3 regions of the Brochothrix sp. genome follow, and region 1 is predicted to be linked to each of the others. Evidence: riboswitches for the same ligand, from Rfam matches in the RefSeq annotation. Region 1 holds a riboswitch; each other region holds the start of a gene.

What was found. Region 1 has a riboswitch for S-adenosylmethionine ahead of IKV95_RS08440 (MetQ/NlpA family ABC transporter substrate-binding protein). Riboswitches for the same ligand answer to the same signal wherever they lie in the genome.
Region 2: another riboswitch for S-adenosylmethionine. It lies ahead of IKV95_RS09790 (methionine ABC transporter ATP-binding protein); the one in region 1 lies ahead of IKV95_RS08440 (MetQ/NlpA family ABC transporter substrate-binding protein).
Region 3: another riboswitch for S-adenosylmethionine. It lies ahead of metE (5-methyltetrahydropteroyltriglutamate--homocysteine S-methyltransferase); the one in region 1 lies ahead of IKV95_RS08440 (MetQ/NlpA family ABC transporter substrate-binding protein).

The regions. Positions count from the first base shown of each region.
Region 1 covers NZ_JAFYUW010000123.1:1,471-6,880, forward strand. The annotation lists gene tenA (thiaminase II) at 1-672, shown strand; gene IKV95_RS08430 (methionine ABC transporter permease) at 725-1,387, opposite strand; gene IKV95_RS08435 (methionine ABC transporter ATP-binding protein) at 1,380-2,402, opposite strand; gene IKV95_RS08440 (MetQ/NlpA family ABC transporter substrate-binding protein) at 2,430-3,245, opposite strand; SAM riboswitch class I at 3,328-3,439, opposite strand; gene IKV95_RS08445 (DUF2653 family protein) at 3,643-4,497, shown strand; gene IKV95_RS08450 (chromate transporter) at 4,634-5,194, shown strand; gene IKV95_RS08455 (chromate transporter) at 5,191-5,410, shown strand, end outside.
Region 2 covers NZ_JAFYUW010000148.1:5,507-13,897, reverse strand. The annotation lists gene IKV95_RS09805 (arsenate reductase family protein) at 17-370, shown strand; gene gcvH (glycine cleavage system protein GcvH) at 400-780, shown strand; gene IKV95_RS09795 (thioredoxin family protein) at 847-1,158, shown strand; SAM riboswitch class I at 1,232-1,338, shown strand; gene IKV95_RS09790 (methionine ABC transporter ATP-binding protein) at 1,432-2,454, shown strand; gene IKV95_RS09785 (methionine ABC transporter permease) at 2,451-3,128, shown strand; gene IKV95_RS09780 (MetQ/NlpA family ABC transporter substrate-binding protein) at 3,151-3,966, shown strand; gene IKV95_RS09775 (MetQ/NlpA family ABC transporter substrate-binding protein) at 4,159-4,983, shown strand; gene sufC (Fe-S cluster assembly ATPase SufC) at 5,288-6,070, shown strand; gene sufD (Fe-S cluster assembly protein SufD) at 6,088-7,398, shown strand; gene IKV95_RS09760 (cysteine desulfurase) at 7,398-8,391, shown strand, end outside.
Region 3 covers NZ_JAFYUW010000042.1:3,060-11,450, reverse strand. The annotation lists gene IKV95_RS02795 (bifunctional homocysteine S-methyltransferase/methylenetetrahydrofolate reductase) at 1-1,450, opposite strand, end outside; gene IKV95_RS02790 (trans-sulfuration enzyme family protein) at 1,463-2,608, opposite strand; gene IKV95_RS02785 (aminotransferase class I/II-fold pyridoxal phosphate-dependent enzyme) at 2,605-3,708, opposite strand; gene metE (5-methyltetrahydropteroyltriglutamate--homocysteine S-methyltransferase) at 3,729-6,014, opposite strand; SAM riboswitch class I at 6,144-6,253, opposite strand; gene IKV95_RS02775 (PTS sugar transporter subunit IIC) at 6,507-7,568, shown strand; gene IKV95_RS02770 (class I SAM-dependent rRNA methyltransferase) at 7,672-8,391, shown strand, end outside.

The DNA of each region.
Region 1 (5,410 bases):
ATGACATTGTTCACAGACGAGTTAAAAGTCATGACAGCAAAGAGTTGGGAAAAAAGCATGACACATCCTTTTGTAGTCGAACTAGCAGAAGGAACATTACCAGAAGAAGCATTTAAACGGTATTTAGTGCAGGATATGTATTATCTAAACCATTATAGTAAAATACATGCGCTAGCAGCAGTTCAAGCAGAAGAAACAGCTGTTACTCATATGTTATTGAAGCAAGCACAAGAAACAATTGCAGCAGAGATGTTAATGCACACGGAGCATGCTCGTTTATTAGGGATGTCGACAACAATACAAACTGATATTCGTCCATTACCAACAGCATATGGGTATACATCACATTTATATCGTGTGGCGATGGCAGGAAGTTTAGGGCAAACGATTGCTGGACTACTTCCTTGTTATTGGCTTTATGCAGATATTGGGTCTTATTATCGGGACAGTAAACCAGTGAACCCCTTGTATGCTAGTTGGCTGGAAAACTATGGTAGCGAGCTATTTCAGAAAGAGACTCAAGTACAAATTGATTTGTTAAATCGTTTAGCCGAACTAAGTAGTGAAGCGGAAAAGGAAAAAATGCGCGATGCATTTAAACGGGCTAAGGAGTATGAATTGGCATTTTGGGAAATGGCTTATGCCGGAGAACAATGGCCATCAGAAAAGTAAGTGAAAAAAATCGCACAGCTGACGTGTTTTACGTCTACCGTGCGATTTTTTATTAATTTTTTTTCAAACGACGAGCAATTAAGCTGCCGAGAGATTGAATAATTTGTACAATCACAATCAACAAAATTAAGGTGGCATACATCATGTTAGGTTGGAAGCGAAGATAACCGAATTGATAAGCAAGGTCACCTAAACCGCCAGCGCCTACAAAGCCAGCCATAGCAGTTGCGCCAATCAAACCGATAGTAGCAATTGTTAAACCTAAAACAATCGATGAACGGGATTCACGAACCATCACAAACCAAATGATTTTCCAAGTTGAGATACCCATGGATTGATACGCTTCAACAACACCTTTATCGACTTCTAATAACGCAGATTCAATCAAACGTGCAATATAAGGCGCACAATAGACAACTAATGGAACGATAACACCTTGGACGCCAATCGTTGTGCCAGCTACGACCTTTGTAAAAGGGAGTAGAAAGAATAGCAATATGATGAAAGGGATTGATCGAATAACGTTGATAGCAGCATTTGAAATAGCGTATGCGACAGGACTATCCGCGTAACCACCTTTACGTGTTAGTACAAGTAGAATAGCTAAAGGGACGCCGAGAATAATTGAAATCAGTAGTGAAATCACGGTCATCTGAATCGTCGCAGCTAAACCATCGAGTAAAGTGGGACCCCATTCATTAAAAAAATTAGCCATTGATTTCACCTTCTTTCTTCACAATAATTCCTTGACCACTCAGATAATTAATTGCTGCAGTTACTTTGTCTGGTTCGCCCTCTAAATGAACCAGAAGATTGCCAACGGATTCATTTTTAAATTGATCAATTCCACCAGCAATGATATTAGGTACCACTCCAAAAGTAGTTGCTACATGTGCTAATGCTGGTTTAGTTGATGAAATACCAACAAAAGTACAATGGATAAGAACGCCTTCTTCTGGTAAAGTTTGCAAAAATTTAGCAGGCAATTTGTATTTTGCCGAATCTTGAACGAATGTTTTGGTAATAGTTGAACGCGGCTGTGTAAACACATCAACGACAGGCCCTTGTTCTACAATTTGTCCATCTTGCATCACCGCAACACGATCACACAAGCGCTGAATAACACTTAATTCATGCGTGATTAAAAAGATGGTTAGGCCTAGCTCCTGGTTTATTTCTAACAATAAATCAAGGATAGACTCTGTTGTGGTGGGATCAAGTGCACTTGTTGCTTCGTCGCTTAATAAAATTTCTGGTTCATGTGAAAGGGCACGTGCAATCGCTACACGTTGTTTTTGCCCACCAGATAATTGTGCAGGAAAAGCTGACGCTCGATCACTTAAACCAACGATCTCTAAGTATTTCTTAACGCGCTGTTGGATAAGATCTTTTGATAACCCTGCGAGTTTCAATGGAATAGCCACATTATCATATACAGTTGCAGTTGTAAGTAAATTGTAACCTTGAAAAATCATTCCGATTTTTTGACGTGTTTGTTGTAAGTCATTTTTATTTAAATCATTTAGTTTGATACCGTCAACAAAAACTTCACCCTCAGTCGGTGTTTCTAATAGATTGATACAACGTATGAGAGTACTTTTACCAGCGCCACTATAACCAATCACGCCATAAATTTCACCTTTATGAACACTTAAAGAAACGTCATCTAATGCGTTGATTGTTTTTTTGCCAACTTTATAATTTTTTGTAATATTTTTTAATTCAATCATACCTTATGCCTCCAGTAATACAGTCATTTACCAAGTTGGAACAACCGAACCTTTAAATTGTTTTGCGATAAATTCTTTCACATCATCAGATTGATAATACTTTTTAAGTTTTGCGACAATAGCATCATCTTTATTTTCGGTACGAACAACAAAGTAGTTAGGATATGGGTTTTTAACTAATGGCTCGTGGTAAATAGCATTATCTTTAATGTTAAGCCCAGCACCCATTGCAAAGTTTGTATTAATAGCAGCAACAGCTACTTCACCTAATTGAGCTGGAATTTGTGCAGCGTCAAGTTCAACAATTTGCAAATCAAGTTTATTTTCAACAACATCTTTTTTAGTTGTATTTTCGCCAGCGTTTTTATCAAGTTTAATGATGCCAGCTTTTTCAAAAAGTTGTAACGCACGCAATTCATTTGCAGGATCATTAGGAACAGCGATTTTATCACCTTTTTTGAGATCTTTTAAATCTTTAAGTTTATCTGAGTAGATACCAAGTGGAAATGCTACTGTGCTGAAAGCTTCCGTTATTTTAAAATCTTTTGATTTAACTTGGTTTTTTAAAAAGGGTAAAGTTTGGAAACTATTTGCATCTAATTCCCCTTGATCTAAAGCCGTATTGGGTGTGTTGTAATCACTAAATACTTTAAGTTTCACCGTTACGCCATCTTTTTTAGCAACTTTAGCAACTTCTTGCATGATTTGCTCATGGGGTCCACCCGTTACACCGACTGTAATTGTTTTATCATCAAGTGCTTTGCTACTGTTACCACAAGCAGTTAGAGTGAAAACTGCTACTAAAATAAAGATAAAGCCTACTGATTTTTTGATGTTATGCATAATGATTTCCCCCTAGGATATGTTTTGAAAAAAGATAATAAAAAAAACTTCTCTAAAAGAGAAGTTGGCAGTGGACATACTTCTCTCATCTATCACAATCTATGAAGATTGTGTTGGATTTAGCACCTCATCAAATTAAATTGACAGGTTGCCGGGTTTCATAGGGCCAGTCCCTCCACCACTCTGGATAAGAAATTTATTTAGTTTATTAAACTTTGATAAATATGAGTATAGCTATAAAAAGATAATAAGTCAATCTCTTTCGAATATTCAGTCAATAACAATTTAAAAAAAGTTACTAACTGTGTTTTTGATGATAACGGATACATATCTTTTGAGTCAGGTATAAAAAGATGGTAAAATAAAGTCAGACACAAAGAAATAGAGGGGGAAGATTTTGAAGAAATTAATAAGTATTATGATGGCCGTTGTTATTATGATGTCACCGGTAGGGACACAAGCTATTAACTTTGTCACACCTGACCAATATAAAACAACATCCGTTACAACTGTAAGTGCAAAAATGCGTGGTGGTGGATACCGTTCGAGCAATCGTTCATATAACACTAATAGCAATCGTGTGAAGAGTAACACAAACCGAACAAATACAAATCGTGCCGCTACAAATAAAGCTGTTACAGCGAATAAAGCACAAGCTAAAAGTCGTTTTGGTGGATTCCTAGGTGGGATGATGCTCGGAGGTTTAGCAGGAATGCTCTTTGGTGGTATGCTAGCAAATATGGGGGGTTTCGGAAATATCTTGGGAATGATTATTAATGTATTAGCGATTATTATTATTATTCGTTTAGTATTTATGATTATTTCACGTATACGTCAAAATAAAAAAGCGCAAGCAACAGCTGGTGGATACTCAGATAGTCGCCAAATGGATCGTGATCAAGACGTTCAAACTAATTATCAAAATGCTATGGGTGGTGGCGCTGCGACTGCAGAAGCTGAAACTGGTATTGTTTTAGATGAAGATAACATTTCAAACGCGGTAATTGACTTCTTCTCATACGAAAAACAAATTAATATGTATGAAATGCAAGTATCATTAACTTATGATGAGCGTCAAGGCTTTGGTGCTGATGTTCTTAATAAATCGGGCAGTGTTATTCAATCACTTGACCATTTCTCATTAGTTCAAGCTATTCGTTACTGGGCAGAAAAAGAAACTGACTTAAATCCTAATATGGGGATTAAACTTAATTTCTCTGAAGATAAAGGTATTACAGCAACTTTAAGCTAAAATAAAGTAAAAGAAAACGTCTCAAATGGATGTAAATATATCCGTTTGTGGCGTTTTTTGAATTCTTTAGATTCCTTTTATTTTAACAATGACAGTGCTAGAATAGACATACGAACAACTGATAGGAGTGCGATGTATGAAACAAAAAGATACAGAGTATAAAGATTTAATGATGATTATGCTACGAACAGGAATATTAGGTTTTGGAGGAGGACCCTCCGTTATGCCGCTATTTCAACATGAGATAGTAGATAAATATAAATGGATGAGTAGTGCAGACTTTGATAACTCGCTTGCGATTGCTAATGTTCTTCCAGGCCCAATCGCAACAAAAGTGGCAGCTTACTTAGGATATGAACGGAAAAAAACTTTAGGCGCAATATGGGCAGTTTTTTGGCATCTATTACCAAGTACAATTGCAATGATTGCTTTATTATCAGCTGCAACAGTATTGAATGACTCACCAATTGTTCAAGGCGTTATCGCTGCAGTAACCCCAGTGGTTGTGGTGATGTTATTACTGATGGGTTATCGTTTTGCTAAGACGGCATATAATGGTTTGGGTATGATATTAACGCTTATAGCATGTGCAGTTGCAGGGATATTACTGTACTATATTCATCCAGCACTGGTCATTATTCTATTTACTCTATACGGTTCACAACATTACCGCTTGATTGGAGGTAAAAAGAAATGATCGTACTTTGGGAATTATTTAAGTCATTTTTCACAGCAAATATTTTTGGTTATGGTGGTGGTCCCGCATCAATCCCATTAGTGTTTCATGAAGTAGAAAAACATCAGTGGATGAGTCAAAGCGACTTTTCAAATGGAATTGCCTTAGCTAATGCTTTACCAGGTCCAATTGCCACCAAATTAGCAGTATCAGTCGGTTATCCTGTGATGGGAATAC
Region 2 (8,391 bases), on a different contig from region 1:
GAGTGAGGGATAGTAAATGATTAAATTTTATCAATACCCGAAATGTACCACGTGTAAAAAGGCTTCAAAATGGCTGACAGATAACGAGGTGCCCTTCGAATCGGTGAATATCGTTGAAAATACACCCACAGCATCTGAATTAAAAGAGGTTTACAAAAAAAGTAAGCTACCGATTAAACGCTTTTTTAACACAAGTGGACAAAAATACCGTGAACTGGGTTTGAAAGATAAAGTTGATCAAATGACAGATGATGATATTTTTGCACTTTTAGCAACAGATGGCATGTTGATTAAACGTCCATTAGCCTTTGATGATGAAAAAATAACACTTGGATTCAAAGAAGATAATTATGAGAATTATTGGAACTAAAAATAAATAGATAAAGGGAGTTTTTTATTATGACAGATTATCAATCATTCAAGTACACTGAAGAACACGAATGGGTAAAAAAAGACGGTGCTAATTATTTTGTGGGAATTTCATTACATGCACAAGATGAGTTAGGTGATATTGTTTTTGTTGAAGTACCAGAAGTTGATGATGTCTTAGCAAAAGGCGATTCATTTGGTAGTGTTGAATCCGTTAAAACAGTCTCTGAACTCTATGCTCCTATTGGTGGGAAAGTTGTTTCTGTCAATGAAAAATTAGAAGATGAACCAGAAACAGTTAACCAAGATCCTTATAACGAAGGTTGGATTGTTGAATTTACAGATGTAGATGAAGCAGAATATAATGCGTTGTTAAGTTATGAAGAGTACGAAGCATTTATCAAAGAATAGTTAGTCATTAAAAACGCATGATGAGGTTCATCATTGCGTTTTTTTATATTAAGGGAGTTAATAATTATGAAAGAATGGTCTACGACTGAATTTAAAGCGGCGATACTTTCAAAAAGTGCGTTTGCGGTGCTGTTTTATACACCAATGTGCGGTGGGTGCCAGTTGGTTGAACGGTATTTACATTTTGCTGAAGCGGCAATGCCAGAAGTGCAAATTGTAAAAATGAATGTCAATTATTTACCAGAAGTGATAGCTAAATATGAGATAAAAAGTGTGCCGAGTATCTATGTTTTTAGTGACGATATGGCGGGTGAAAGGTTATCTGCCATTGATAATGTTACTCGTATTTACGAAGGATTAGAAAAACTTCGAAATTAAAGCAAAAAAGGAATTGACTTGTGCTATTATTCCGCCTATAATAACTATTAACAAGTATAACTTTATATGATATTTCTTATCAAGAGTGGTGGAGGGACTTGCCCGACGAAACCCAGCAACCCCATGAGAGTGGACGGTGCTAAATCAAGCTAAGTAAGTGATTACTTAGAAAGATGAGAAGCGGGCTATTCCTTTGTAGACGTTTCACATCTTTCTGAATTTCAGAAAGATGTTTTTTTATGCTTAAAGAAGGTTAAAGAGAGGTTGAAGTGAATGATTAAATTAGATAATGTCAGTAAAACATTCGAAACACGAAATGGTGCAGTCAATGCAGTTAAAGACGTTAATTTAGAAATTAATGAAGGTGAAATCTTCGGAATCATTGGTTATTCTGGTGCGGGTAAAAGTACTCTTATTAGAATGTTTAATGGATTGGAAGCACCGACACAAGGTGCTATTCATATCAATGATGTCATGATTTCTGATGTCAAAGGTGCAGCATTACGTGCAGCTCGACAAAAAATTGGAATGATCTTCCAACATTTTAACTTATTATGGTCACGAACAGTAGCTGAAAACATTGCTTTTCCACTAGAAATTGCTGGTGTCAAGAAAGCTGAACGTGAACGACGTGTCGCAGAACTCATTCACCTTGTAGGCTTGGATGGACGTGATAAATCATATCCTTCTCAACTGAGTGGGGGACAGAAACAACGTGTTGGTATTGCAAGAGCTTTAGCAAATGATCCTGATGTGTTACTTTGCGATGAAGCTACAAGTGCTTTAGATCCACAAACAACAAGCGAAGTTTTAAATTTACTGACAGATATTAATAAGCGCCTGGGACTTACAATCATCTTGATTACTCATGAGATGCCTGTTATCCGTAAAATTTGTAATCGTGTAGCAGTTATGGAAGGCGGAGAAGTAGTTGAATTAGGGGATGTATTATCTGTGTTTCAAACACCACAACAAGAAATTACTCGTCGTTTTGTTTCACAAGCAACAGATGATACAGCGACTGAAGAGGTGGAACAACTCCTTATTGAGACTTACCCAACAGGGTTGTTAGCACGTCTCGTGTTTAATGCTTCACAGGCAACTCAACCGATTATTACCGATTTATCTAAAAAATTCAACCTTGATATTAGTATATTACATGGGTCAATCACACAAACACAAAATGGTTCATATGGGTTCTTATTTATCCAAATCTTTGCAGAACAAGAACAGATAACACAAACAAAAGCGTACCTTGAAGAGATTGACGTTAGAATGGAAGTGATTCGTTCATGAAAGATTTATTAGTAAAATGGTTTCCTAATGTAATATGGCCTGAAGTTTGGACCGCGACGCAGGAAACGCTTATTATGACAGTGATTTCAATTGTATTTATTTTTGTTCTCGGTATTTTACTCGCGTTGTTGCTATTCCTAACACGTGATCAAGACAATTTAATCATTAAAAGTATCAATGGTATATCAGCAGCTTTCGTTAATATTTTCCGTTCGATTCCATTCATTATTTTAATTGTGCTTATCATGCCATTTACAAAAGTTTTGATAGGTTCTGTTATAGGAACCGCTGGTGCATTACCAGCTTTAATTATTTCAGCAGCACCATTTTACGCTCGTCTCGTTGAAATTGCCTTTGTAGAAATTGATAAAGGTGTAATAGAAGCAAGTCGTGCGATGGGTGCCAGTACATTTACGATCATTCGTAAAGTACTATTGCCAGAAGCGCTTCCTGCAATTATTTCAGGTTTGACAGTGACGACGATTTCATTAATTGGTTATACCGCAATGGCTGGTGTAGTTGGTGCAGGTGGATTAGGAAACATGGCTTACTTCACTGGTTTTCAACGTTCTCAAAATGATGTAACATTCGTCGCAACAGTCATTATTTTAATTTTAGTTTTCATCATCCAATTTATTGGCGATCGTGCCACTAACAAAATCGATAAACGATAACATATAAAAGGGAGAGTAACTTATGAAAAAAATTATTTTTGGACTATTAACAGCAGCAATCGTTTTAACTTTAGCAGCTTGTGGCAGCAATGATGCAAAGGATAAAGAGACAAAATTAGTGGTGGGGGCATCTAACGTTCCTCATGCAGAGATTCTAGAAAAAGCAAAACCTATCCTTAAAAAAGAAGGCATTGATTTAGAAATTAAAAAATACCAAGATTATATTTTACCAAACAAAAATCTAGCTGATGGCGAATTGGATGCGAACTACTTCCAACATATCCCATACTTAGACCAATATAATAAAGACAACAAAACAGATTTAATCAACGCTGGTAAAATTCATATCGAACCGTTCGGTATTTATTCAGAAAAATATAAAAAAGTTTCAGATATTAAAGAAGGATCAACTATCCTTATTAGTAACAGTACAGCTGATCAAGGTCGTATCTTAATGTTATTAGAAAAAGAAGGTCTTGTTAAAATTAAAGACTCTGTGAAAGATAAAGTAACAGCAACTATCAATGATATTGATAATGTTAAAAAATTAAAATTCTTAAATCAAATTGACCCAGGTTTATTGGCACAAGCCTATAAAAACAATGAAGCAGACTTATATGCTATTAATACCAACTATGCAATTGATGCTGGATTAAATCCCCAAAAAGATGCGCTTATCTTAGAGGATTCAGATTCGCCGTATGCTAATATCGTTGCTATTCGTAAAGAAGATAAGAACAATAAAAATCTCAAAAAGTTGATTGATGTATTACATTCAAAAGAAATTCAAAAATTCATCGAAGATAAATACAATGGTGCAGTACTACCGACAAACTAACTATCAGATTTAATAGAGAGTAATCTATGTTATTACAGCTTGTTTGTCTAGTATATCGCCGGGTACAAGAACTATTGAATAGAGCGAGGCAATACTATGTCTCGCTCTGTTTTATATAAAATTTTTACAAAGTTAAAAAGATTGAATATTCGGATAGTTTGATTGGGAAAACAATAAAAGGGGGAAATGAAAATGAAAAAGATTATTTTGGGGTTAGTAAGTGTTATTTTGTTAGTGGTATTGGCAGCATGTGGAAATAGTGAAGCGGGTAAAGACAAAGAAAAAGAGACGACATTGGTAATTGGAGCATCTAATGTACCGCATGCAGAAATTTTAGAGAAGGCAAAACCTATTCTTGAAAAAGAAGGCGTGAAATTGGATATTAAGAAATATCAAGATTACATTTTACCAAACAAAAATTTGGCGGATGGCGAAATAGATGCGAACTATTTCCAACACATTCCGTTTTTAGATTTATCAAATAAAGAAAATAAAACTGATTTAGTTAATGCAGGTAAAATTCACATCGAACCTTTTGGTATTTATACATCTAAATACAAATCAGTTGGTGATGTTAAAGAAGGGTCAACAATTTTAATCAGTAACAACGTAGCTGAACACGGTCGTATCTTAATGCTTTTAGAGAAAAAAGGTTTAGTTAAAATTAAGGATTCAGTTGATAACAAAGTTAATGCAACATTAAAAGATATTGATAACGTTAAAAAATTGAAATTCCTTAACCAAATCGATCCTGGTTTATTAGCGAAAGCTTACCAAAATGATGAAGCTGATCTTTATGCCATCAACACGAACTACGCTTTAGATGCAGGGCTAAAACCTAAAGATGATGCACTTATTTTAGAAGACTCTGATTCACCTTACGCAAATATTATTGCCGTGAAAAAAGAAGATGAAAATAAACCAGCAATTAAAAAATTAGTTAAAGTATTACATTCAAAAGAAATTCAAGATTTTATTACTGAGAAGTATAAAGGTGCTGTATTACCCGTTAAATAAATGAAACAGAACCATCTGTTGCAGTTTAAGCTGTCACGATGGTTCTTTTGTGTATTAGCAATACAGTAAATTTTTTTGAAACTAGCAGTCACTTTCAATCAGGAAAAATATAAACGCATAAAGGCATACAATAATTTGTAATTTTGTTACAATAGAAGTATGTGAAAAGCGCTAAACGATTATCAATATGATCGTTTTAAGTGATAATGCTTAAGCTGAAAGCTATCCTTATCTGATTTCAGCATTGCTTTTAGATTAAAATCATACTAAACTAATAATTATTAGAAAAGTTGGAGGGATATTGATGAGCACGTTACAAATTAAAGACTTACACGTATCAATTGAAGGCAAAGAAATCCTAAAAGGTGTTAATCTTACGATGAATTCTGGAGAGGTTCATGCAATCATGGGACCAAACGGAACAGGTAAATCGACACTATCGTCTGCAGTAATGGGACACCCCTCATACGAAGTAACTTCTGGAGAAATTCTTTTAGACGGTGAAGATGTATTAGAGATGGAAGTAGATGAACGTGCACGCGCGGGTCTCTTTTTAGCGATGCAATACCCAAGTGAAGTAACGGGTATCACTAATGCTGAATTTATTCGTTCAGCCATCAATGCTCGTCGTGAAGAAGGCGACGAATTACCAATCATGAAATATCTTAAACAATTAGATAAAACAATGGCTGGTTTGGAAATGACTGAAGAAATGGCTGAACGTTATGTAAACGAAGGCTTTTCTGGTGGTGAAAAGAAACGTAATGAAATTTTACAAATGATGATGATTAAACCGAAATTTGCGATTCTTGATGAAATCGATTCTGGTTTAGATATCGATGCATTAAAAATCGTTTCAAAAGGTGTGAATGAAATGCGCGGCGGCGAATTTGGCTGCATGATTATTACGCATTATCAACGTCTATTAAACTATATTACACCTGATCATGTACACGTTATGATGAATGGTAAAATTGCTCTTTCTGGCGGACCAGAATTAGCGAAACGTCTTGAAGCTGAAGGTTATGAAGGTATCCGTTCTGAATTGGGTATTGAACTTGATGTTAAAGAAGAAGCAAACGACTAAGAAGGAGGAATTGACAAATGGTCTTACAAACAATTGAAACCATTGATCCTGCGTTCATCACGTCTTTTGCGGAAAAAACAGCAGAACCTTCTTGGTTAACTGATTTACGTATTAAAGCATGGGGAAAAGCAGAAGAAATGGATTTACCGTATGTTGATAAAACAAAGATTAAACGTTGGAATTTCACGAAATTTAGCCAATACGCAAGTTTTGGGAAAACCGCATATGGAACAAATTTACCAGAAGCAGTAACAGATGTTGTGGATGTTAACGATGCTGAAATGTCAGTCTATATTCAACAAGATCAAACACCGTTGCATTTACATTTATCACAAGAAGCAATCGATAAAGGTGTCATCATCAAAGATTTAGCGACTGCTTTAAAAGAAAATAGCGAACTAGTAAAAGAGTATTTCATGACGACAGCTGTTAAATTTGATGAGAATCGTTTGACTGCTTTTCATGCTGCATTGGTTAACGGTGGTCTTTTTATCTACGTACCAAAAAATGTTGAATTAGAATCACCAATTCAAGCTGTATTTGTACAAAAAGATGACCGTAAACCGTTTATCAATCATGTGATAATTGTTGCTGATGAAAGCTCTAAATTAACATATGTAGAAAACTATGTTGGTCAAACAGGTAAAGGGCGTGCAATCGCTAATATCGTTTCAGAAGTTATTGCGAAAGATAATGCAACGGTAACATATGGTGCTGTTGATACATTAGGTGTGAATGTCACGACTTATCTTAACCGTCGCGGTCATGTATTACGTGACGCTAGTCTTGATTGGGCTTTGGGCGTTATGAATAATGGTAACACTGTGATTAATCACTTAACTAACCTTGTAGGAAACAATTCAAGTAGTGATGTTAAAACAGTAACCGTCGGAACAGGGAAACAAACACAAAACTTTACTACAGAAATTCGTCAGTATGGCCTAGCTTCTGTAGGGATGATCTTAAAACATGGGGTTGTACTCGATTCATCAACATCGATTTTTAACGGTATTGGTCATATTATGCACAATGCTAAAGGTGCTGATGCACAACAAGAATCACGTGTTTTAATGTTGAGTGATTTAGCGCGTGGTGATGCTAATCCGATTCTATTAATTGATGAAGATGAAGTAACAGCAGGACATGCTGCATCTGTTGGTCGTGTTGATCCAGAAGCACTCTTTTATCTACAAAGTCGTGGTTTAAGTTTATATGAAGCTGAACGCTTAGTTATTCATGGGTTCCTTAATCCAGTCGTTGATCAATTGCCAATTAAACGTGTTCGTGAACTACTTTCGAATGTTATTGAAGGGAAAGTGAAGCGCTAATGAATATTTCGTCTGTCAGAAACGATTTTCCGATTTTAAAGCAGGAGGTAAATGAGCAAACGTTAGTGTATCTTGATAACGCTGCGACGTCTCAGAAGCCACAAATCGTCATTGATGCCGTATCGAAGTACTATGAAACAACTAATAGTAATGTACATCGTGGCGTCCATACGCTCGGTTCTCAAGCGACAGACATGTATGAAGGCGCACGCGAAAAAATACGTGAATTTATCAATGCTGCTGAAACAGCAGAAATTATATACACGCGTGGAACCACTGCAGCAATTAACATTGTTGCAACGAGTTTCGGTATCGCTAATTTATCCGCAGAAGATGAAATTGTTATCTCACCAGCAGAGCATCATAGTAATCTCATCCCTTGGCAACAGGTGGCGCGTATTACTGGTGCCACATTACGCTACTTTGAACTCGAATCCGATGGTACATTATCATTAGAAAAAGCAGCGGCAGCTATTAATCATCGCACTAAGATTGTAGCATTAGCCCATGCTTCTAATGTGTTAGGAACAATTAATCCCATCAAAGAAGTTGCGGCAATGGCGCATGCTGAAGATGCAATCATTATTGTTGATGGTGCCCAAGCTGTACCGCATATGTCTGTCGATGTTCAAGCGCTTGATGTTGATTTTTATGCTTTTTCAGGGCATAAAATGATGGGTCCAACGGGTATAGGCGTTCTTTACGGTAAGCGTGAATTACTTGAAGAGATGGAACCTGTTGAGTTTGGTGGCGAAATGATTGATTTTGTGACATTAGACGATGCTACGTGGAAAGAATTACCGTGGAAATTTGAAGCTGGCACACCGATTATCGCAGGAGCGATTGGTTTGGGTGCTGCGATTGATTACTTAAAAGAACTTGGTATGGATACAGTAGCGCAACACGGTGAAGAGATTATTACATATGCATTGGAACAACTGACGGCTATTGAAGGGCTTGAAATTCATGGACCCATTGATCCGAAGAAACGCA
Region 3 (8,391 bases), on a different contig from region 1:
TTTTTATATTAGGATTAAAAGCCGCCGCCACATTAAAATTGCCTTTTTCACCCAACGATTTACCAGAATAGGATAAACCATCATTATAGCGCTTGATAAGTTGTACCAATTCAACACTACGTAAATCAAAGACAGACGAAGCACCGGGGAAATCCCCAACTTTTGTAGGGTCACCTGTAATTGCTAATAAATCATGGATGCCAAGTTTATGCAGCCCCATAACGTGAGCATGTAATCCAACTAAGTTATGATCACGGGTAGTAATGTGTATTAAAGGACTGTGGTTGTATCGTTCTTTAATTAAAGCCGCTAATGCTAAATTGCTAATACGTGGGGAAGCTAACGAATTATCCGAAATAGTAACAGCATCAGTTCCTTGATTATAAAGAGCTTGTACGCCTTTAAAAAAAGTCTCAGTATTAAGGGTACGCGGAGGATCAAGTTCGACTAAAACAGTTGTTTCTGTCAGGACTTTATCAACCAAACGTTTTCCTCTGAATTTTTTTGGTTTGGTAAAAACGACTTCATCAGGCAATGGAATGACTACTTTTGTATCAACTGGTGTTGTAGACTCAAGGCCTTTACGCAGGTTAGCAATGTGAGCAGGTGTAGTGCCACAACAGCCACCAATTAAATGGGCACCTTGTAAGCGAAAGCGTTCGGCATATTTTTTGAAATAGCTCGGCTCAGTTTGGTAAATGATTTCACCATCTTCGACAGTGGGTAAACTAGCATTCGGATAAACTGCGAGTGAGGCATTAGTGAGTAAAGGAACACCTTCTAAAGCTTTAATCATATGATAAGGACCTAATTGACAGTTAACACCAACAACGTCAGCTCCTAAATCAGCCAATTCTTGTAGGGCAATATCAAGACGAGTCCCATCCTGTAAAATCCCGACCTCATGAATAGATACATTAGCGATGATGGGAATATCAGTCACTTCACGTGCGATTTTTAATACCGTTTTTAACTCTTCAAGATCATAGTATGTTTCAAGTAATAACCCATCTACACCTTCAAGTAATAAAAGATAAAGTTGTTCCCTGAAAACTTTTTGAATATCATCGAGTGATGTTGAACGTAAGTGGACAGGTACATATTCGGCATTAATGCCCCCGATATTTCCAAGTAAGAAACCACGCCCGTGTATTTTAATGGCTTCTTTAGCGAGGCGAACGCCTGCTTGATTAATTGCTACAATGTCTTTTTCCAGACCATAACGAGCTAACTTTAAAGTATTTGCGCCATAGGTATTTGTTTGAATAACATCAGCTCCAGCTCGCAAGTATGCTAAATGATAGTCACGAATTTGGTCAGGCTGTGATAAGTTGAGAGCATCAATAGAGGGGCCATGACCATGTGTGTGATCATGTTGTTTTAATAAAGTACCGATTGCACCATCAGCAATTAAAACATTATTTTTTAGTGAATCGCGTAAATTTGTCATGGTTTAAGCTCCTTAAAGATAGGATAAGGCATTATCTAGATCAGCAATTAAGTCTTCAACGTTTTCGAGGCCGACTGATAAACGTAATAAGCCGTCAGTAATACCGCGTTCTTCACGATCTGTAGTGGACATCGCTGCATGTGACATCGTTCTTGGATAAGAGAGAATGCTTTCCACACCACCCAGGCTGACTGAAAATACAGGGAGTCGCAAGTGGCGATGGAGTATCTTCACTTGTTCCTCTCCGCCAATATCAAATGAGACGATTGCACCGCCATTTTTCGATTGCGTTAAATGAATGTGAGAGAGCGGGTGTGTTGCTAGGCCCGGATAATACACATGAGTTACTTTTTTATGAGAGATGAGATAATTTGCTATTTTTTCAGCAGAAGCGGTTTCAACATCAAGACGTGCACCCAGTGTTTTGATACCTCTTAATAAGAGCCAAGAATCGGCAGGACTTAACACTGCACCAAATGAATTTTGGACATTATAAACTTGTTCGCCAAGTTTTGCTTCATTAGTAACAACTAATCCAGCTAATAAATCGCTATGCCCGCCTAAAAACTTAGTTGCGCTATGTACAACTAAATCAGCGCCCAATAATAAGGGTTGTTGTAAATAGGGTGTCATAAAAGTATTATCAACAAAAACCTTCACTTTATGTTGATGCGCTAATTCTGCTGCTGCAGAGATATCAGTCACTGAAAGTGTTGGATTTGAAGGCGTTTCGAGATAGAGAACTTTTGTATGTGGTGTAAAAGCGGCAACAACAGCATCCAAGTCTTGAGGATCAACAAAAGTAGCAGTGATCCCGTAACGTGGTAAATGTTGTGTTACAAAACGGAACGTTCCACCATAAACATCTTGAGCAATGACAAGATGGTCACCATGAGATAGCGTTAATAAAGCTGCTGAAATAGCCGCCATACCTGATGAAAAAGCAAAGCCACGAGTGCCGTGTTCAAGTTCAGCGATTGCAGTCTCTAATAATTCGCGTGTAGGGTTACCAGAACGGCTGTAATCAAATTTGCCAAATTCAGAAACACTTGTTTGATGATAGGTACTTGTATGGTGAACCGGAGCGACGATAGCACCTGTAGTTGGATCAATTTGTGTTGTTGCTTGAATTAATTGTGTTTGGATTGAATCTGTCATAACAATTCCTCACTTTCAAGTGCTTGCTTTAAATCAGCAATTAAGTCAGCGCTATCCTCGATACCCACAGATAAGCGTAAAAGATGTTCATCAATCCCACAAATTGCTAAATCTTCAGCAGACATATCCACATGTGTTTGCGTTAATGGATAGGTAATAAGACTTTCCACACTCCCAAGACTTTCTGCAAAACTAAAAACAGTTAAGGATGAAAGCAATGGCCCAACTTTTGAGGCATCTTTAATTGCAAAACTAAGCATGCCCCCTTGGCCAGGATAGTAGACTTGTTCGATGCTAGGGTGAGTACTTAGATAGTTGAATAAAGCCTGAGCATTTTCTTGATGTTTTGCCATTCTTAAAGCTAATGTTTTGAGTCCACGGATGAGTAAAAAACAATCAAAAGGTGCCAGTGTAGCACCTGTTGTATTGAGGTTAGCGCCTAGTGTTTTCGCTAAGGCATCGTCATTACAAATGACAGCCCCCGCTAGGACATCGTTATGCCCGGATAAATATTTAGTTGCGCTATGAACAACGATATCTGCCCCAAGTTGAAGCGGTTGTTGTAATAGTGGTGTATAAAATGTGTTATCGACACAAACTAAGATATCATGTTTATGCGCAATTTTAGCAATCGTTGCGATGTCTAATTCCAACATTAAAGGGTTGGTGGGTGTTTCAATCCAAATTGCTTTCGTTTCAGGAGTAATCAATGCAGATATATCACTGTTCAAATCATCCCAAAAGCTAAAGGTTATACCTTGTTGAGCTGTTAATAAATCAAAATAGCGTAAACTACCACCATAAGAGTGATGTGAAGTGATGATATGATCGCCTGTTTTAAACAATGACATAACGAGTTGAATAGCTGCCATGCCAGAACTAGTAGCGACGGCAAATGAGCCGCCCTCCAGTTTAGCTAAAGCTTCCTCAACAACAGAACGTGTGGGGTTCGCAGTCCTTGTATAATCAAAGCCCGTTGATTCTCCTAATGCAGGATGGGCATATGTTGAAGATAAGTAAATCGGTGTTGTAATTGCACCTGTTTTTTCGTCATTTCTGTTACCAATCTGAGCTAAAAAAGTGTCGATGTGATGTCCCATTGATATCGCCTCCGTGAGTATTAGTTATAGGCTTTTCTAATTTCTTTTGTAACATCGACCATTGTTTTTAACGCATCGATTGTTTCAGATTCATGACGTGTTTTAAGACCACAGTCAGGGTTAATCCAGAATTGTTCAGGTGGAAACACTTGCAATGCACGAGAGATATTTTGTTTGATTTCTTCCGCAGTAGGAACCCGAGGGCTATGAATATCATAAACACCTAACCCGATTTCTTTGTCATAAGTGTGGACTTCAAATGCTTCGATGATATCACCATGACTTCGTGATGTTTCAATTGAAATAACATCTGCATCTAGGGCTGAGATAGTATCAATGATGTCGTCAAATTCGGCGTAACACATATGTGTATGAATCTGTGTTTCGTTTTTAACACCAGCAGTAGTTAATTTAAAAGCATAAACAGAAGCATCTAAATACTTTTTCCATCGTTCTTCTTTCAAAGGTAACCCTTCTCTTAAAGCAGGCTCATCGATTTGGATGATACCAATACCAGCTTTTTCTAATGCGAGTACTTCTTTACGTAATGCTAAACCAATTTGGTTGGCAACTTTATCTACCGTGATGTCATCACGAACAAAAGACCAGTTTAAAATTGTGATAGGAGCTGTTAACATTCCTTTGACTGGTTTCTCAGTTAGGGATTGTGCATAAACGGTTTCTTCAACAGTCATTTCTTTTTCGAAGGCAATGTCACCAAAGATGAGTGGTGGACGCACTGCGCGAGAACCATATGATTGTACCCAACCAAATGTACTTGCTTGGAAGCCGCTTAATTGTTGACCAAAGTATTCAACCATGTCAGTACGTTCAAATTCACCATGAACTAAAACATCTAAATCAAGACCTTCTTGAATATCAATCCAACGTTCAGTTTCTTCTTTAATGAATGAACGGTAGTCAGCTTCTGTGAGATTACCTTTTTTCCAAGCCGCACGTTTTTGACGGACAACAGCTGATTGCGGGAAACTACCAATTGAAGTTGTAGGTAATAGTGGCAAATTAAGTGCTTCATGTTGTAATAAAATTCTTTCAGCGTAAGGAAGCGCACGATTAACTTCTTCACCTTGGATGCTAGTTAATTCAGCTTCAACCGTTTGGTTATTTCTAAAGTCAGCTTTTTGTAACGCTGTGTATTTTTCAAAACTATCATCCAATTCTGTTTGAATAGATGATACACCATCACGAACAGCCTTTGTTAATAGAACAATTTCATGTAATTTTTCATCAGCAAAAGCTAAGCCGTTTACTAATGTTTTTTCGAAGGTGGTTTCATGTGCGACTGTAATTGGTACATGTAATAGTGATGATGAAGGTTGAATAATAAGTCGTTCAGCAGGAACGTTTGCTTGAATTAAAGTCAGTAAGGCTAATTTATCTTTAAGATTAGAACGCCATACATTACGTCCATCAATAATTCCAGCAGCTAATATCTTATCTTCTGGGAAACCAAATTGTAAAAGTGAACGTAAGTTATCACCGTGATCTGCCACAAAATCAATCCCAAAACCGTCTGCTGGTAATTCTAATATCGCTTCGTAATGATCTAAGCGTTCGAAATATGTTTGTAAAATCAATTGAATTGATGGGGCAGCCTCTTTGAAAGCAGCGATAGATTTTTTGTAATAGTTCAATTCTTTTTTATCTGTAAGAAGCACTAAATAAGGCTCGTCTAATTGAACTGTTTGAACACCAGCAGCTTCTAATTCAGCGAAAATCTGTACATAGACAGGAATAAGAGCAGTAAGCAGTGTTTCAAATTGATCTTCTTCATAACCTTTTGCAAGTTTTAAGTATGAAATGGGGCCAAGTATAACGGGTTTAGTTTCTAAACCTAACTCATTTTTTGCTTCGTTATAATAAAATAAGGGGCGATTAAAAGTTAATTGAGGTCTTGCATTGTCTAATTCAGGTACGATGTAATGATAATTTGTATTGAACCATTTAGTCATTTCAGAAGCCACGGCATCTTTGTTACCACGGGCAATTGCAAAGTAAGTTTCTAATGGAACTTCACCATCTGTATATTTGAAACGTTCAGGAACAATTCCCAATGTCACTGAAGTATCTAAAACATGATCATATAGTGAAAAATCTCCCGATGGAATTTTATCAATACCTGCATCCGCCTGTTTTTGTAAACTTGCTAAACGCAATTCTTTAGTTGTTGCAAGTAACTCTTCTTTCGATGAACCATCATTCCAATAGCTTTCTAACGCGCGCTTCCATTCTCTTTTTTCTCCTAAACGTGGGTATCCTAAACTTGAACTTTTGACTGTCATAATGATCAATTCCTCTCCAATTTATAATGATAACCTCACTTCAATTAACAAACCCCGTCCCAAAAGAAAAGCCTCTCTATAAAAAACTATAGAGAGGCGAATCGTAGCTGCAATAAATGATGTGCTCGATTTCTCTCATTTTTCAAGGAAAAAAGATTCCTTGCAGGATTTAGCACCTTTTCATCGAAATGAAAGGTTGCCGGGTGTCATAGGGCCAGTCCCTCAACCACTCGTAATAAGAGTTGTATATGAATTTGTGAATGTTATTGATACTGATATTACACTTGTTATTTTCAGAAGTCAACAAGAATTTAGAATATTCTAAATGTTACCAATATTAAAAATAGATTAGTAATAAGGCAATCATAAAAAAGTGATATCAATGTAAGTGTTTCCAATTGTAAAAAGGTCTATATTACTAATGCAAATAGGAGTATACTAAAAAGCATATTATCGGAATTGTCAGATAATTCATTTAAAGGGAGAGTGTTTTTTATGAAAACAGAAACAATGAAAGAAGAAAATATGCGTTTTATCGATTATGTTTATCGTGTATCGGCGGGAGTAGCTAACGCTGTTTTAGTAATGTTAGGAATTGGTTTATTAATTGAAACGATAGGTGGTTTTCTTAATTGGCCAGCTTTTATTGGTATCGGAACAATCGCTAAGTCACTATTAGCACCAGCATTTGGTGTGGCAATCGCTTATCAACTTAAGGGAAATACATTAGTGGTATTTAGTTCAATGATTGCAGCAACAGTAGGTGGTGCTGCCGTACATTTTGTGGAAGGTGCCAATGCTGCAACAGGTGGAGTAGGTTTGGTCTTCGTCTCAGGGCAACCAATATCAGCAGTTTTAGCAGGGATAATTGCAACGTTAGTGGGTTTATGGTTAACAGGTAAAACGATTTTAGATATGGTATTTATTCCTTTTGTTGCAGTTGTTGTGGGGGGCGTAGCCGGATTAGGTCTAGCAGCAGTAACTACACCACTTTTAGTCGATTTAAGTGGTTTTATGGCACAATCAATTACTGTGTCTCCACTATTTGGTTCAAGTGTTATAGCGTTAGTCTGGAGTATTTTGTTAATGACGCCAGCATCTTCAGCAGCACTGGCAATTGCATTACAATTAGACCCAGTATCATCAGCTGCTGCATTGATAGGTTGTACAGCACAATTTGTTGGATTTACGGTAATGTCTTTCCGACAAAATGATTTAGGTGGTAATCTTGCACAAGGATTAATTACTCCAAAAGTACAATTTCCAAATCTTATCAAACATCCACAACTAGTAGCTGGTCCATTTTTGGCCTCTATTATTTGTGCACCTATAGCGACAACCGTCTTTCATTTTAAGACGAGCTATGAGTTAGCGGGTCTGGGTTTAAACTCATTGATTGCTCCAATAGCTATTTGGGGGAAACAAGGTAATAATGATTTCTTTGTCTATCTATTAATGGGGATTGTACTTCCAGCTATTATTACATTTATTGTTCATCAAGTGATGTTGAAATTGAAGTGGGTTAACCGTAAAGATCTTAAGATGGAGGTCATGTAATAAAGGTGTTTAGTCCTTTTCATTTTTGTTAACTTGCTAGTGTTCTATGTGTATTTAGGGTATGATAGCTATAAGTCAATAAAAAAAAGGACGGAATGCGTTAATGTATGAAATTAAGAAATGGGCAGTGAGTAATATTAACAGTGGAACACCATTGTTAACGAAAGAAATGTTCTATAACAAAGTACCTAAAGAAGAAGGTGCTGTTGTAGAATTAATGGATGAAAAAAAACATTATGTCGCAACTGCGCTTGTAGGTAAGCAAAATAAAGGTATCGGTTGGGTTATATCTAATAAACAGAACCAAGTATTCGATTATGCTTTTATTTTAGGCAAAGTTAGAGCAGCAGTAGATAAAAGAGAAATGTTATTCAAATCTGAAGAAACGACAGCTTTCCGTGTCTTTAATGGTATTAGTGATGGCATTGGTGGTTTAACAATTGATTGGTACGATGGCTTTGCTTTATTTAGTTGGTATAGTGAAGGACTCTTTCTACATTCAGATACAATTTATTCTGCGTTTGAAAAAGTTATTTCATATAAAGGTATCTACGCTAAACGACGTTTTGGTGAAAATGGTCAATTCGTTGATGATGATAATTTTGTCAAAGGTGAGATAGCTCCTGAACCACTAATTATAAAAGAGAGCAATATTAACTTTGCGACGTATTTAAATGATGGTGCTATGACGGGTATTTTCCTTGACCAACGTGATGTACGACGTTATATTATGGAAGAATTATCTGCTGGCAAGCGCGTTCTTAATACGTTCTCATATACTGGTGCTTTCTCTGTTGCAGCTGCAATGGGTGGTGCTATACAT